DNA from 3 places in the Streptomyces sp. NBC_01190 genome. Region 1 is predicted to be linked to each of the others. Evidence: riboswitches for the same ligand, from Rfam matches in the RefSeq annotation. Region 1 holds a riboswitch; each other region holds the start of a gene.
The links. Region 1 has a riboswitch for cyclic di-AMP ahead of OG519_RS14135 (peptidoglycan DD-metalloendopeptidase family protein). Riboswitches for the same ligand answer to the same signal wherever they lie in the genome.
Positions count from the first base shown of each region.

Region 1 (4,675 bases):
CGGCGGGACGCCTGGCTCCGTGCCGCCCTCCGCCGCCTCTCCCCACCTGACCTCGTCACCTTCCAGGCGTCCCTCGACCTCGTCATCGGGAGAGCCTTCACCTGGAACGTCTGGGCGGCCGCCGACCGGATCTTCGGCGGCTGGTGCTCCGACGACACCTTCTGCTACTTCCAGCACTGGATGGTCGGCCTCGGCCGCCCGGCCTTCGAGGCGGCGGTCGCCGACGCCGACGTGCTCGCCTACGCGCCTGAGGTCCTGCGGCTGTCCGGCCGCCCCCGGGCCGCGTGGCCCGAGGACGCCTGGCCGCAGTGGGAGTCGCTCGGCTGGCTCGCCCCGGAGGCGTATCAGCAGCTCACCGGCGCCGGGGAGGAGAGCGGCGCGTCCTTCCGCGCCGCCGCCCGTACGCTGCTCGACTCCGCCGCGTGCCGCCCGCCCGGGCTCACCCCGGCCGGCCACCGCTGGTCGGTCCTCGACGAGCCGGAGTCGGTCCGCCGCCTTCCCCGGCTCACCGCGATGTTCCCGCTGGGCCCGGCGGACGACGCGGCGGCGTTGGTTCAGACGCCGTTGACCAGGCGGATATAGCGGACCCAGTCCCAGTTGGGACCGGGGTCGGTGTGGTCGGCGCCGGGCACCTGGGAGTGGCCGAGGATGTGATCGCGGTCCTTGGGGATGCCGTACTTGTCGCAGACGGCCGCGGTGAGGGCGGCGGAGGCGTGGTAGAGGGCGGTGGTGAAGTACGAGGGGTCGTCGACCCAGCCCTCGTGCTCGATGCCGATGCTGCGGGTGTTGTAGTCCCAGTTGCCCGCGTGCCAGGCCACGTCGTGCTCGCGGACGCACTGGGCGATGGCGCCGTCGGCCGAGCGGACGACGTAGTGCGCGGTGGCGGCGTGCTCGGGGTCCTGGAAGAGGCTGATGGTGTCGGTGAAGGTCTCCTGGGTCACATGGATCACCACCAGTTCGACCGGGTACGTCGAAGGGCGGTTGGCGGCCGTGTAGTTGGCGGTGCTGGCCGGCGCCCAGGCGGCGCCGGGGTAGTCGACCGCCGTCGCCGCGGACGCGGTGCCCGCTGCGACGGCCAGTCCGCCCGTGAGGGCCGCGCCGGCGCCGAGGGCGAGGCCGCGGCGGAGCAGGGAGCGGCGGTCGGGGTCTTCGGGGAGCGGGTGAGGCGCCGCGGCGGGGAGCGGACCGGAGGGCGCGGGACGGGCGTCGGGGTGCGCCTCGGGGTGTGTCCCGGGGTGTGTGCCGCTTCGTTGGGGTCGGTTGGCTCGTAGCATGGCGGGCTCCCGGTGGGGTCGGTCGTGGGGGTCGACTACTTGTACGGGTCCATGACAAGGGCGGAGCCTGCTCATCGTGGCGCCGGGACGCCCGGCCCGCCTAGGGCGTGTTTTAGAAGTCCCGTCTGTCTCACGGCGTCTGGCACGCACGCTCGCTGCGTTGTCGGGCTCATCCGAGTAGGCCCACTACGAGGACGACCCTCCGCCTTGCGATCGCACGCACCAGACGCCGTGAGCCCCGCCCTGCGGGCGGACGACGCTACTTCTAAAACACGCCCTAGCGATGCGCCCATGGTCAGAGGCCTGGACCTGTGGCGCCGATCGCATACGACCACCAAGCCCACCTCCTGTCGCCCCGTCACCGTGTCATTTCGTTGACATTCGCTCACTGAACGTAGCTGTCCGGTCAGCTTTACATAACAACTGACACACACTCACGTCACCGCTCGGCCACACCGAGTGCCCGCATTGCCCCGCTTGGGGGACTGATGCCGGATTGCTTCCGCAGCCCAACTCTCCGATTCGGCTTGGAAAACCTCTCCGGCTCTATTAACGTTCGATAACGCAGCGCGGTCGTCACCACCGCCGTAAGAGGCGGCACCGTGCGCTTGCCGAATCCCGTCCGCGGGAACCGGGGACCCAACACCTGGGGTGAATCGGGCAGCAGCCAGGCCCGTAGGAGACCTTCCTGCTCCGAACCCGTCAGCTAACCCGGTAGGCGAGAGGGAAGGAAAGGAGTGCGCCCACAGTGGCGTCGAACCAACCTGCCTACGCACCTGCCCGGCCCGAGAGTGGATCCGCCGGGGAGTGGGACGAGTTTCCCGCGGGCTTCCCCGTCGACTACCGGGCTGACTACCCGACAGATGGTTCGGCGGCCGGCTCGACCGAGCGGCCCGCTGCCGCCCCGCTGCCGCTGCCCCTTCCCGTCGCGGACCCCATGACCCTCACCGTGCCCGTACCCCGGCAGCGGACCCTTGCCCGTGGCTCCGCGGCCCTCGGCATAGCGGCGATGGCCGCCGTCGGGGCGGGCGGGGTGGCCGCCGCGGCGACCGGCACCGTAGCGGGACCCGGTCTCGCGCCGGCGCCGCTGCCCGTATCGGCGCCGGTCACCGTGCCGGACGCCGCGCCCGTCTCCGTACCTGATTCCGTACCGGATTTCGTGCCGCGGTCCGCGCCGCTCCCGGCGCCGGCCTCCGTACCGGAAACGCCGCCGGCGGCCCCCCGGTCCCGGCCGCAGCCGCTGCCGGAGCTGGCGCCGGTCAGCGCCCCCGCCCCCCTCAGCACTCCCGCCCCCCTCGACGCCCCCGCTTCCGACGAGCCCGCGACCGCGCTCCCCGACCCGGGCGCGGCGCTGCTGACCCGGATCGTCACCCAGGCCACCGAGGCCCGGGACGCCGTCGCCCGCGGCGAACGGGAAGCCGCCGACAAGGCCGCCGCGCAGCAGGCCGCTCGCGCCGCCGCCGAGCGGAAGGTGCGCGAGCAGGCCGCCGCCGCGAAGGCCGCCGCCGAGGCGAAGGCGAAGGCCGAGGTGGCAGCCGCCGCCCGCGCCGAGGCCGAGCGGGTCGCCCGGTTCGCCGCCTCCTACATCAAGCCGGTCTCCTGCTACACCCTCACCGCGGGCTTCGGCGAGTCCGACCCGTGGGGCAACATCCACGCCGGGCAGGACTTCAACGCCCCCACCGGCACCCCGGTCCACGCCGTCCACGGCGGTACGGTCACCTCGGCCGGCTGGGCGGGCGCGTACGGCTACCGGGTGGTCGTCGCCCTCGATGACGGTACGGAGCTGTGGTACTGCCACCTCTCCACGATGGTCGTCACCGCGGGCCGCGTCACCACGGGCGACACGATCGGCCGAGTGGGCGCGACCGGAAACGTCCCGGCGCCCCATCTCCACCTGGAGGTCCGCCCCTCGGGCGGCGACGCGGTCGACCCGCTGCCGTGGCTCGTGGCGCACGATGTGGCGGTCTGAGGCGGCGCGGTTCGCTCGATCGGGGCATCGGTTCGGCCGGTGGCCGGGCGGGGCGCCAGTGGACGCGCTACGGTGGCGGTGCGGCCGGGCGGGTCCCGGTCGTGAGGTGTACGACGGGGTGGGCGGGCAGGCGGGGTAGGACCCGATCGGCCCGTGTGACCCGTCGTCCCAAGAACGTTCCGAGGCCGCGTGTCGGGCCGGCGGGCCGCTCGCCCGAAGGTGGCCGCCCAGGCCATCCGTACGGGACGGGTACGGCTCACGGGCCCTACGAACGGCCCGGTCCGGCCCGCCGCGGCACCGTACGACCTGTGCTCAGCGGCGCGACATCCCCCATACGCCGGCGGTCCTGGCTACTCCCCCCCAGCCTGGGCCGCCGGTCCTTTTCCCGGCCGGCCGGCTACTCCCCGCCGCGCCCGGCCACGAGCCAGGACGCCGCCGCCATGCCGCCGGCCAGCGCGAACACCGCCGGCCACGAGCCGACCTTCTTGGCCAGCGGATGCGCTCCGGCGAAAGCGGCGACGTAAGCCCCGGTGAGTCCGGCCGCGGTCGCCACCCCCGCCTGCCGCTGCCAGGACCGCGCGGCCACCGCTCCGGCGGCGACCAGCGCCACCCCGCCCAGCTCCCGCCGCTTGGTCCACCGGGCCACTCCGTACCCGCCGACCAATCCGCCCGCGGCCACCAAGCTCGCCGACACCCCAGCCATCGTGTTCCTCCTTGTCAGCGCTTGTCGGCGCTCGTAAGCACCTGTCAGCGCGCGTCAGCGCGGTACGGCGCGGTGGGCTGCCCTGTGCGGCCCGGTACGCCGATCACCCCCGAGGCTAGCCCGCCGCTCTTCCCGCGGTGGGTCCGCGGTGGCTACGCGGTGCCGCCGTGGTTCAGCCGTGGCGCCGAAGCGGCGCCGCGGGCGCCCTGGGGCCCGCGGCGAGTCGTCGCCGTGCCGGAGCCGTGGCTCCTCCGGGGGGACGCGCTAGGCTCCAAACATGGACAAATGTGTCGTTGAGCGCGGTCGCTGATGGGGCGACCGGTGGCGGCCGGTCCGGCCGGGACGATGCTGGAACCGACCCCGCTGGGCGCGGCCGTGGCCCTGATCGACCGCGGCGGCAACGTGCTGGCCTGGACGGACGCCGCGCAGGCCCTCCTCGGGTACAGCTCGCGGGAGGTCGTCGGCCGCCCGGCGGAGAACCTGCTGACGCGGCACCGCACCGCCGCCGAAGTGTCGGAGGGCGCCGCGCGGGCCCGGGTGGGCGGGTCGTGGTCCGGGTCGGCCGAACTCCGCCGCAAGGACGGGCGGGCCGTTCGCGTCGCGATCCGGGCGACCCCGCTGTCCGGCGACGGCGGGGCCGACTGGTTCGTGGCGGCCACCGAGTCCGTGGCGGCCGTCCCCGCCTGGTCGCCGCAGCCGACGGTGGCCGCCGCCCTGCTGGAGCGGATC
Region 1 covers NZ_CP108580.1:3,425,371-3,430,045, reverse strand. Annotated here, with positions in the region: gene OG519_RS14145 (DUF4240 domain-containing protein) at 1-582, shown strand, start outside; gene OG519_RS14140 (N-acetylmuramoyl-L-alanine amidase) at 555-1,274, opposite strand; cyclic di-AMP (ydaO/yuaA leader) riboswitch at 1,874-2,010, shown strand; gene OG519_RS14135 (peptidoglycan DD-metalloendopeptidase family protein) at 2,023-3,243, shown strand; gene OG519_RS14130 (hypothetical protein) at 3,641-3,946, opposite strand; gene OG519_RS14125 (SpoIIE family protein phosphatase) at 4,256-4,675, shown strand, end outside.

Region 2 (4,675 bases), 2.3 Mb from region 1:
ACTTGATCGAGCTCCGTCCGTGAAAGGACGACGATTCATGACCGACATTCTTGAACTCCCGCACGTACAGCGGGACATGCCGCCCACCCAGGTGGTGGGCGTGCTCGATGCGGGCGGCGGCCAGGGCGGCCGGCTGCGCGCTCCCGGGCTGCTGCCGTCGCCCGGCGACATCCAGGTCTCCGCCGAGCGGATCCGTACCCACGGCCTCCGCAAAGGGGACCTGGTGGAAGGGACGACCGGACGGCCGGGCGCCCTCGGCACCGTACGGCTCGTCAACGGGCTGCCGCCGAAAGCGAGTCGGCCGCACTTCGCGGATCTGACCCCGCTGCACCCTCGGCAGCGGCTCCGGCTGGAGAGCGGCCTGCTAAAGGGCTCGGGTGCGGCGGCCGGCCGGATCATCGACCTGATGGCGCCGGTCGGCAAGGGCCAGCGCGGCCTGATCGTGGCGCCGCCGAAGGCCGGCAAGACCGTGCTGCTCCAGAGCATCGCCGCGGCGATCGAGGCCAACCACCCCGAGTGCCATCTCATGGTGGTACTGCTCGACGAACGCCCCGAAGAGGTCACCGACATGCGGCGCGGTGTGCGCGGCGAGGTGATCTCCTCCACCTTCGACCAGCCGGCCAGGCAGCACATCGCGGTCGCCGAACTCGCCGTCGAGCGGGCGAAGCGACTGGTGGAGCTGGGGCAGGACGTGGTGATCCTGCTGGACTCGCTGACCCGGCTGTGCCGGGCGCACAACACGGCCGCCGCCGGCAGCGGCCGCACCCTGTCCGGCGGGGTGGACGCGGCGGCGCTGATCGGTCCCAAGCGCTTCTTCGGCGCGGCACGGCTGGCCGAGGAGGGCGGTTCGCTCACCATTGTGGCCACCGCGCTGGTGGACACCGGTTCACGCGCCGACGGCTTCTACTACGAGGAGCTGAAGAGCACCGGCAATATGGAGCTGCACCTCGACCGGGCCCTCGCCGAGCGGCGGATCTTCCCCGCGGTGGACGTCACCGTCTCCGGTACGCGGCGCGAGGAACTGCTGATCCCGGCCCCCGAGCTGTCGGTGGTGCGCGGCCTGCGGCGGGCGCTGAGCGGCCGCGACGCCCAGTCCGGTCTCGAGGTCATGCTGGAGCGGATCCGCCAGACGCCGGACAACGCGGCCTTTCTGCGGCAGATCCAGGGCACGCTCCCCGGCTGAGCGGTCCGGGCCGCGCCCGGCCGGGGACCGCCCGGGCAGCCACCGCCCGGGCAGCCGAAGCCGCGAGCCCGGCCGGCTGGTGGGCCGGGCGGGCTCGGGCAGGGGGACTCGGGGTGCGGAACGTCAGAAGGTGACGCCGTGCGAGGCCAGGTACGCGATCGGGTCGATGTCCGAACCGTAGGACGGCGTGGTGCGCACCTCGAAGTGCAGGTGCGGTCCCGTGACGTTGCCGGTGGCGCCGGAGATGCCGATCTCCTGGCCCTCGGTCACCGTCTGGCCGGCCGACACCAGCGGCTGGGTCAGGTGCCCGTACAGGGTGTACTTGCCGTCGGCGTGCTTGATGATCACGTCGTTGCCGTAGGCGCCGTCGGCGCCCGCGGAGTAGACCGTGCCGGCCGCGACCGCGTGCACCGGGGTGCCGGAGCCGACCAGGAAGTCGACCCCGGTGTGGTAGCCGCTGGACCACATGGAGCCCTCGGCGTGGTACGGGGTGCCGATGGCGGCGTCGCCGACCGGCTTGGTGTAGCCGGAGTCGGCGGCCACGGGCTTGGCGGCGAGTTCGACGCCGACCGGAGCGGCCTTGGCGGCCGGCGCCGGGGCGGGGGCCGCGGCGGGCTTCGCCGGTGCGGCGGCGGGCTTCTGCGCCGTGCCGGGGTGCAGCACGAGGTGCTCGCCCGGGCGGATCAGGTTGGGGTCGGCCCCGATGACGGCCTTGTTCTCCTGGTAGAGCCGGTGCCAGCCGCCCACCACATGGTGGGTGCGGGCGATCTTGGAGAGCGTGTCGCCGGGCGCCACCACGTAGCCGCCCGGCTTGGCGTGCCCCGCCGGGTGGGTGGTCGCGGACGCCGGCGCGGCGGGCGCGGCCGAGGCGGTGGCGGCGCCGACCAGCGGCACCGCGAGGGCGGCGGCCCCGGTGCCGGCCACGACGCAGATACGGGTGAGCCGGCTGAGGCCGGTCTTGCGATGCTGTCCCTTTGCGGGCATGGGGAAGAGTCCTCTCCTACGCCTGCGAGGTGAGCTGTCGGGTTCGGGCAGGAGATGCCCGGCCATCGCGTCGTACCGGCGCGCGCTGCGCGCGGGATACGGGCGGTGTCTTCACCCCGAGCCGTCCGCGTGGTGCGTGACGGCGACTTACCTGGGTCCCCCGCTCCTGCCACGGTGTTCGAGTGTCCGGCGTTCCGGGCGGCGGCAGGATTAGGCGATCCGCCCGACGGTCTGGGTGCGGGCGTCGGCCCGCAGACCGGAAGCTAGACGCTGCTCGGCGCGGGGAGCAACCATGGCCGAGTTTTCGGGCATTCGGGATCTTCCGGCCGTTCACCCCCCGCGACCGGCCGTCTTCGGCGTGTGTACGCGCCGCTCACCCGATGTCGAGCAGCGGGGGACCCACCGTGACAAACCGGCATGATCGCCTACCGAACGCGTCCACGCCTGTTCGAACGGTGTTCATGTCGTGATGCCGCTCACGCCCTCGAATAAAGAGCGGTTGAATGACCGGATTGGCAGGATCGGCGGCTTATTTCGCTTTCTGGCCGAGACGGTCGGCTCAGTAGGTACCCGGTGTGCCGCCGATCCGCGCGTCGAGCGTCCGGCTGAGCCGGTAGGCGACCGGCCGGAAGCCGAAGGCCGGCCAGTGCCCGGCCGCCGACCCGGACGCGGACGGCCAGCGCGCCGACATATAGCGGTGCCCGTTGTCGTAGGCCCAGGCCAGGGCGGTGGCGAGCAGCACCCGGCTGATCCCCTCGCCGCGGGCGGCGGGTTCCACGTACGCCTCGGCCAGTTCCACGCACGACTCCGGCACCACCGGGTCGGGGATCGCCGGGTGGAGCAGCACCATGCCGATCTCCTCGCCCCGGCGGGCCGCGATCCAGGCGCCGCAGCGGGGGTCGGCGAGGGCGTCCGCGTAGCGCAGCCGCAGGGCGGCCAGCGCGCGCTCGGGCTGGGGCTGGAAGATGCCGGCCTCGCGCTGCCGGCGCGAGGACTCGGCGGCCATCCGGCCGATCTGCGGCAGGTCGCCGGGGCCCGCCCGGCGGATGCCGAGCCCTTCGACACCGCGGGGCTGCCGCCCGCGCGGCTTGACGCCCATCAGGCCGTGCACCAGTTCACGGCCGAAGCCGAGGTCGGACCAGGGCGCGGTGGCGGTGTCGCCGGCCGGCACCCACGCGTAGTGCACCATCCGCCGGTCGGCGACCAGCCGGGCGGCGACCCGCAGGTAGAGCGCGCGCAGCACCTCGCTCTCCCGGCCCGCGGGCAGCGAGTGGCCGCCGTGCGGGACCAGCGCGGAGCGCGGGTGACTGCGGAGCCCCGCCGGGTCGTCGGGGGTGAGGTCGACCGGGATCGCCGCGAGGTGCCCGATCAGATTGCCGTCGCCGTCCAGCGCGCGGCAGGCTTCGAGGCCGGGCGCGGTGTGCAGCTTGCCGAGCAGTTCCTCGCCCCGCACCGGGCCGTCGGCGAGCCAGGAGCGCTGGGACGGCGGGCGGCGGGCGCGCGTGAACCAGCGGTCGTAGCGCTGTGCGGCCAGGGGTATGTGCTCGGTGGTCAGCGGCGCGATGGCGACAGTCATGGTGCTCGTGGACGCTAGCGGGGCGCGCGCCCTCACGGCAAGGCGGCCCGGCCCGCCGTGGGAACGGGGTGCGGTCCGTCCGCCGGGCGGGGGTTCAGCCGGTCCAGGCCGGGTGGCGGGGATCGTCGGCGCGGACCAGCACATCGGCGGCCTCCTCCGGCATCGCCTCGTGCGCGTAACGGTCGTAGGCGGGCAGCGTCCACCGCTGGTCGGCCGGGGTGCGGCGCTCCAACGCGGCCCGGGAGAGCCGCAGATGGACGGTGAGGTCGAGCGGCAGCCCCTGGCCGAGCAGCAGCGGTCCGTCGAGTACCAGGACGCCGCCCGGCGGCAGTTGGACGTAATCGGCCCGGGTGGAGCGGTCGGTGCGCGGGTCGCGCAGCGACGGCAGCGCGCGTCCGGTGCCGCCCGGGCCGAGCGGCTCCAGCACCTCGCGGCGCAGCGCGCCGGTGTCGAGCCAGAGTTGGTAGTAGGCGTCGACGTCCTCGTGTCCGTACTCCAGGCGCAGCGAGGCGGGGCGCCAGAAGCTCTCCGCGCGGACCCGGAGCGCGGGGTGGCCGAGGGCGGGCAGCGCGGCGGCCAGGGCGTCGGCGAGGTTCCCGGTGCCGGCGGCGGGGGCGCCGTCGACCGCGACCCGCCACCAGGGTCCGGGCGGTGGGGTCGTCGCGACGCGTTCGGCGAGGATCTCGGCCAGCCGGGGCCAGGTGATCGGGGTGAGCTGCACACCGCCCATCCTGGCCCATCCGGCCCGGCACGGAACGGATGGGCCAACCGGGAAGGCGGGGGCCGGCCCGGGTCGGCTCTCACTCGTTCGGACTCGTCCGGCGAAAGCGGTCGTGTTTCTTGCCGGGCCGGACGGCCGGACGGAGCGGATACGGAGTGATACGGCGTGATACCGCGTCAGCGGCCAGGTCAGCGGGGAACCTCGGACCCGG
Region 2 covers NZ_CP108580.1:1,075,571-1,080,245, forward strand. Annotated here, with positions in the region: gene rho (transcription termination factor Rho) at 1-1,183, shown strand, start outside; gene OG519_RS04535 (peptidoglycan DD-metalloendopeptidase family protein) at 1,307-2,167, opposite strand; cyclic di-AMP (ydaO/yuaA leader) riboswitch at 2,172-2,354, opposite strand; gene OG519_RS04540 (GNAT family N-acetyltransferase) at 2,727-3,743, opposite strand; gene OG519_RS04545 (uridine kinase) at 3,838-4,464, opposite strand.
Region 2: linked by a shared signal. The riboswitch ahead of OG519_RS04535 (peptidoglycan DD-metalloendopeptidase family protein) and the one ahead of OG519_RS14135 (peptidoglycan DD-metalloendopeptidase family protein) in region 1 are both predicted to bind cyclic di-AMP.

Region 3 (4,675 bases), 1.7 Mb from region 1:
ACCAGCACATGGCGGAAGCGCCGCCGGTAGTGCTCGGCGACGTCGGGGAAGGCCTGGAGCAGGTTGACGGTGGTCATGATGATGTCGTCGAAGTCCAGCGCGTTGGCCTCGCGCAGCCGTGCCTGGTAAAGCGCGTACGCCTCGGCGAGCTTCTTCTCGAAGGGGTTCTCGGCCCGGGCGGCGAAGGTCTCCTCGTCGATCAGCTCGTTCTTCAGGTTGGAGACCTGAGCGCTGAACGACTTCGGCGGGAACTGCTTGGGATCGAGGTCCAGATCCCGGCAGACCAGCGCCATCAGCCGTTTGGAGTCGGCGGCGTCGTAGATCGAGAAGGACGAGGTGAAGCCGAGCGACTTCGACTCGCGGCGCAGGATGCGGACGCAGGCGCTGTGGAAGGTGGACACCCACATGACGTTGGCGCGCGGGCCGACCAGCTCCTCGACGCGCTCCTTCATCTCGCCGGCCGCCTTGTTGGTGAAGGTGATGGCGAGAATGGAGCCGGGGTGGACCTGCCGGGCGCCCAGGAGGTGCGCGATGCGGTGGGTCAGCACCCGGGTCTTGCCCGAGCCGGCGCCGGCCACGATGAGCAGCGGTCCGCCGGCGTGCTCCACGGCCGCGCGCTGCTGCTCGTTGAGCCCTTCGAGCAGCTTCGCGGGGTCGGCGACGGGGCGGGCGGCACCGTCGCGGTAGTGCGCGTCACGCGGCGGTCCGTCGAACCGGTCGCCGAAGAGGTGGTGCGGTACGTCCTCCTCTTCGGGACCGCCGGGGCCGCCGGGGTAGCCGGGACCGTCGGGGTCGCCAGGACCATCGGGACCCTCAGGGCCGCCGCGCCAGCCCGGCTCGCCGGGGTCGCCAGGTCCGTCCGCCGGCTCCGGCGGTTCGTGCGCCGCGGCGTCGGACGGGCCGTTGGCGGCGGCGTCGAAACCGGCCAGGAAGTTATCGTCAAAGAGGCTGCTCATCGCTGACCGAGTCTAGTGCCGCCGGTTCGGTCGGGGTCGGCTGAGCCGGGCTGATCGGATCTGGTCGATTCCGGTCGGCACATTCAGCACGCGGATGCCGTCGGTGCCCGCGCCGAACCACCGCCGTCGCCGTAACCCCTCTGTCGCCTTCCGTGACCGTAGCGGGGGGCGGCGAGGGGTTCGGCAAAACATTACGAAAAGGTATCGGGCCTATCGGACACCGCTCTTCCCAGCAGGCCACCGCTTTGGTTACGGTGCGGCACCAGGCAGAGCGTCCGGAAGGAGTCCGCCCGCCATGGCGACGCACCGTAAGGCCCGTACCGCGATACTGAGCGCCCCCGGCCCCCGAGCGGCCGTGGGGCTCACGACGGCGGCGCTGGCCACCGTGACGCTGATGACCGAGAGCGCGAGCGCGACTCCCGCGCCCGCCAAGCCCGCGCAGCCGTCGATCGCGTCGGTCAAGGCGAAGGTGGACTCGCTGTTCCACCAGGCCGAGGTCGCCACCGAGAAGTACAACGGCACCAAGGAGAAGACGGACCGGCAGAACGTCACCGTCAACAAACTGCTGGCGCAGGCGGCCCAGAAGACGCAGGCGCTCAACGACTCCCGCCGGGTGCTCGGGCTCTACGCCGCCGCGCAGTACCGGGACGGCGGTGACACGACCACCACCCGCTACCTCCTGGCGCCCGACCCGTCGTCGCTGGTGGACCAGGTACACCTGACCGACGTGATGGCCAAGCGGCAGAAGTCGGCGGTGGACTCGTACCGCACCCAGCAGGCGGCGGCCAGCCGGCAGCGGCTCGCGGCGGCCAAGAGCCTGGATGTGCTCACCGCCCAGCAGACCCAGCTCAAGGCCGCCAAGAGCGACGTACAGGACAAACTGGGCCAGGCGCAGCACCTGCTCAACAGCCTGACCGCGCAGGAGAAGCAGCGGCTGGCGGCGCTCGCGGCCAAGCAGGAGGCCGAGGCCAAGGCGAAGGCGGCGGCGCTGGCGGCCAAGGAGAAGGCGAAGGCGAAGGCCGAACAGGAGGCGGCGGCGGCCGCCGGCAGCAAGGGCGCCGACGCGCCCACATCGCCGGTCAACTCCTCGGTCGCCGAGCAGGCCATCGCGTTCGCGCAGAAGCAGATCGGCAAGCCGTACGTGTGGGGCGCGACCGGGCCGGACTCGTTCGACTGCTCCGGACTGACGCAGGCGGCCTACAAAGCGGCCGGCATCGACCTGCCGCGGACCACCTACGACCAGGTGAACGTCGGCACGCGGGTGTCGGAGGACGACCTCCAGCCGGGCGACCTCATCTTCTTCTACAGCGACGTCAGCCATGTCGGGCTCTACATAGGCGACGGGGAGATGATCCACGCGCCGCACACCGGGACGGTCGTGAAGATCGCGCCCATCACCGAAATGCCCTTCTACGGCGCGGTACGCCCGTATTGATCCGGCGATCGGCTCCCGGCGGCTCCCGAGACCATCGGCACGACCCTCCCCCCGGCCCCGCCAAACCCCCAGAAGCCAACACAACCCGAATGATCACAAAGCGATTTCGGTCACATTGCGATCCAAACTTCCCAAGCGCCGCTGAAGTTGACTAGCGTAGCCCGCTAGGTGACCTGCTTCCTGCCGGTGCGAGTGCCGGCACACGTCACCTCCGCTCAATCCGGCTCCGGCCGGAGCCGGGGACCCACGCAGTCAATATGGGGTGAATCGGGACGGACGCCGCAGGGCGTCGGGACCGTAGGGCGACCTTTCCCGCCCGAACCCGTCAGCTAACCCGGTCGGCGGTACACGGAGGGAGCGCCTCCTTGGCGTCGCACCGCAAGCCGCGTACCCGCATACTCACCACCTCCGCCCCCCGGGCGGCAGTCGGAGTCACCGCGGTGGCGGCCCTGGCGTCCGTCACTCTGCTCAGCGAAGGCGCGAGCGCCGCTCCGGCGCCGGCCAAGCCCTCCATCAGCGAGGTCAAGAAGCAGGTCGACAGCCTCAACCAGCAGGCCGAGGTGGCCACCCAGCAGTACGACCAGGCCAAGGAGAAGACCGACACCCAGCGGGCCAAGGCCAATCAGCTGCTCGAGCAGGTCGCGCAGAAGACCGAGAAGCTCAACGAGACGCGCCGGGTGCTCGGCCAGTTCGCGAGCGAGCAGTACCGCGAGGGCGGTATGGACGCGACCACGCAGCTACTGCTTTCGGCCAATCCCGAGGCGTTCCTCGCGCAGACCCACATGATGGACCGGGCCTCCCTCACGCAGGAACAGGCGCTGAAGACGTTCCAGATCCAGCAGGAGCAGGCGGCGATCCAGCGCTCCCAGGCCAGTGCGAGCCTGAGCGAACTCACCTCCGCGCAGGCGAAGCTGGCCGCCCAGAAGAAGAACGTGTCGGCGAAGCTGGCCGCCGCCCAGAAGCTGCTCAACAGCCTCAACGCCGAGCAGCGCGCGCGGATCGCCGCGATGAACAGGCCGCCGGCGTCTTCGACCGGGTTCGCCAAGTCCAGTGCCGGCGGTAGTTCGTCGTCCGGTTCGTCCGCGTCCAGCGCGAGCTACAACTACAACGGCCCCGCCTCCGGCCGCGCCGCCGCCGCGATCCAGTTCGCCCTCGCGCAGCGCGGCAAGCCCTACGTCTCGGGCGGCACCGGCCCCGGCGCGTACGACTGCTCCGGCCTCACCCAGGCCGCGTACGCCGCCGCCGGGATCAAGATCGGCCGCACCACCTGGGACCAGGTCACCGACGGCACGTCCGTCTCCGAGGCCGACCTCCGCCCCGGCGACCTCGTCTTCTTCTACTCCGGCATCAGCCACGTCGGTATCTACCTCGGCAACGGCCAGGTCGTGCACGCCCCGCACACCGGCGCCGTCGTGGAGATCGCCCCGATGAGCTGGATGCCCTTCGCGGCGGCCCGCCGCATCGCCTAGGACGGATCGCCCGGAACGGCGGGGTTTGCCGCGTGCGCCAGCCCCGCCGGATCAGCCTTTCCGGTCGGCCTGGCCGGCTTGTTCGGCAGGGCCCGCTCATCCAGCCAGGCCCGCTCATCCAGCCAGGCCCGCTCATCCAGCCAGGCCGGCTCGTTCGGCCTGGCCCGCTCGTCGGGCTTGGCCGGCCCACCCGCCACCTCGGCCAGCCGGCTCAGCGTCGCGTCCAGCGCCGCGCGTCCGGCGGGCAGCAGCGGCAGCCGTACGTCGGGGGTAGGGACGAGGCCGCGCGCGTGGAGCACCCCCTTGATGACCGTGGGGTTCGGTTCGCCGAAGGCGGCGGCCGACAGCCGGGCCAGCCCGTGCCCGAGCGCCCGCGCCCGGACGACGTCGCCCACCCGCCACGCGGCGGCCAGCTCCACGAACCGCTCGGTCGCCAGGTGCGCCGAGGCGAGGATCGCGCCCGCGGCGCCCAGGGCGAGCAGCGGCGAGACGAAGAGGTCGTCCCCGGCGAGCACCGCGAAGCCCGGCGGCGGATCGCCGAGCAGTTCCACGGTGTCCTGGTCGATGCCGCCGACCGCCAGCTTGACGCCGATGACCATCGGCAGCCGTCCCAGCGCGCGCAGGGTGGTCACGTCGAGCGGCTGCGCGGTGCGGTAGGGGACGTGATAGACGATCAGCGGCAGCGGGCTGCGCTCGGCCAGCCGGGTGAAGTGCGCGAGGACGCCGGCTGCCGACGGCCGGGTGAAGGACGGCACCTGTACCAGCGCGGCGGCCGCGACCGGCCACCGGCGGCACGCCGCCAAGGCTGCCGCGCT
Region 3 covers NZ_CP108580.1:5,150,448-5,155,122, reverse strand. Annotated here, with positions in the region: gene pcrA (DNA helicase PcrA) at 1-956, opposite strand, end outside; gene OG519_RS21675 (NlpC/P60 family protein) at 1,252-2,391, shown strand; cyclic di-AMP (ydaO/yuaA leader) riboswitch at 2,594-2,750, shown strand; gene OG519_RS21670 (NlpC/P60 family protein) at 2,757-3,860, shown strand; gene OG519_RS21665 (dihydrodipicolinate synthase family protein) at 3,857-4,675, opposite strand, start outside.
Region 3: linked by a shared signal. The riboswitch ahead of OG519_RS21670 (NlpC/P60 family protein) and the one ahead of OG519_RS14135 (peptidoglycan DD-metalloendopeptidase family protein) in region 1 are both predicted to bind cyclic di-AMP.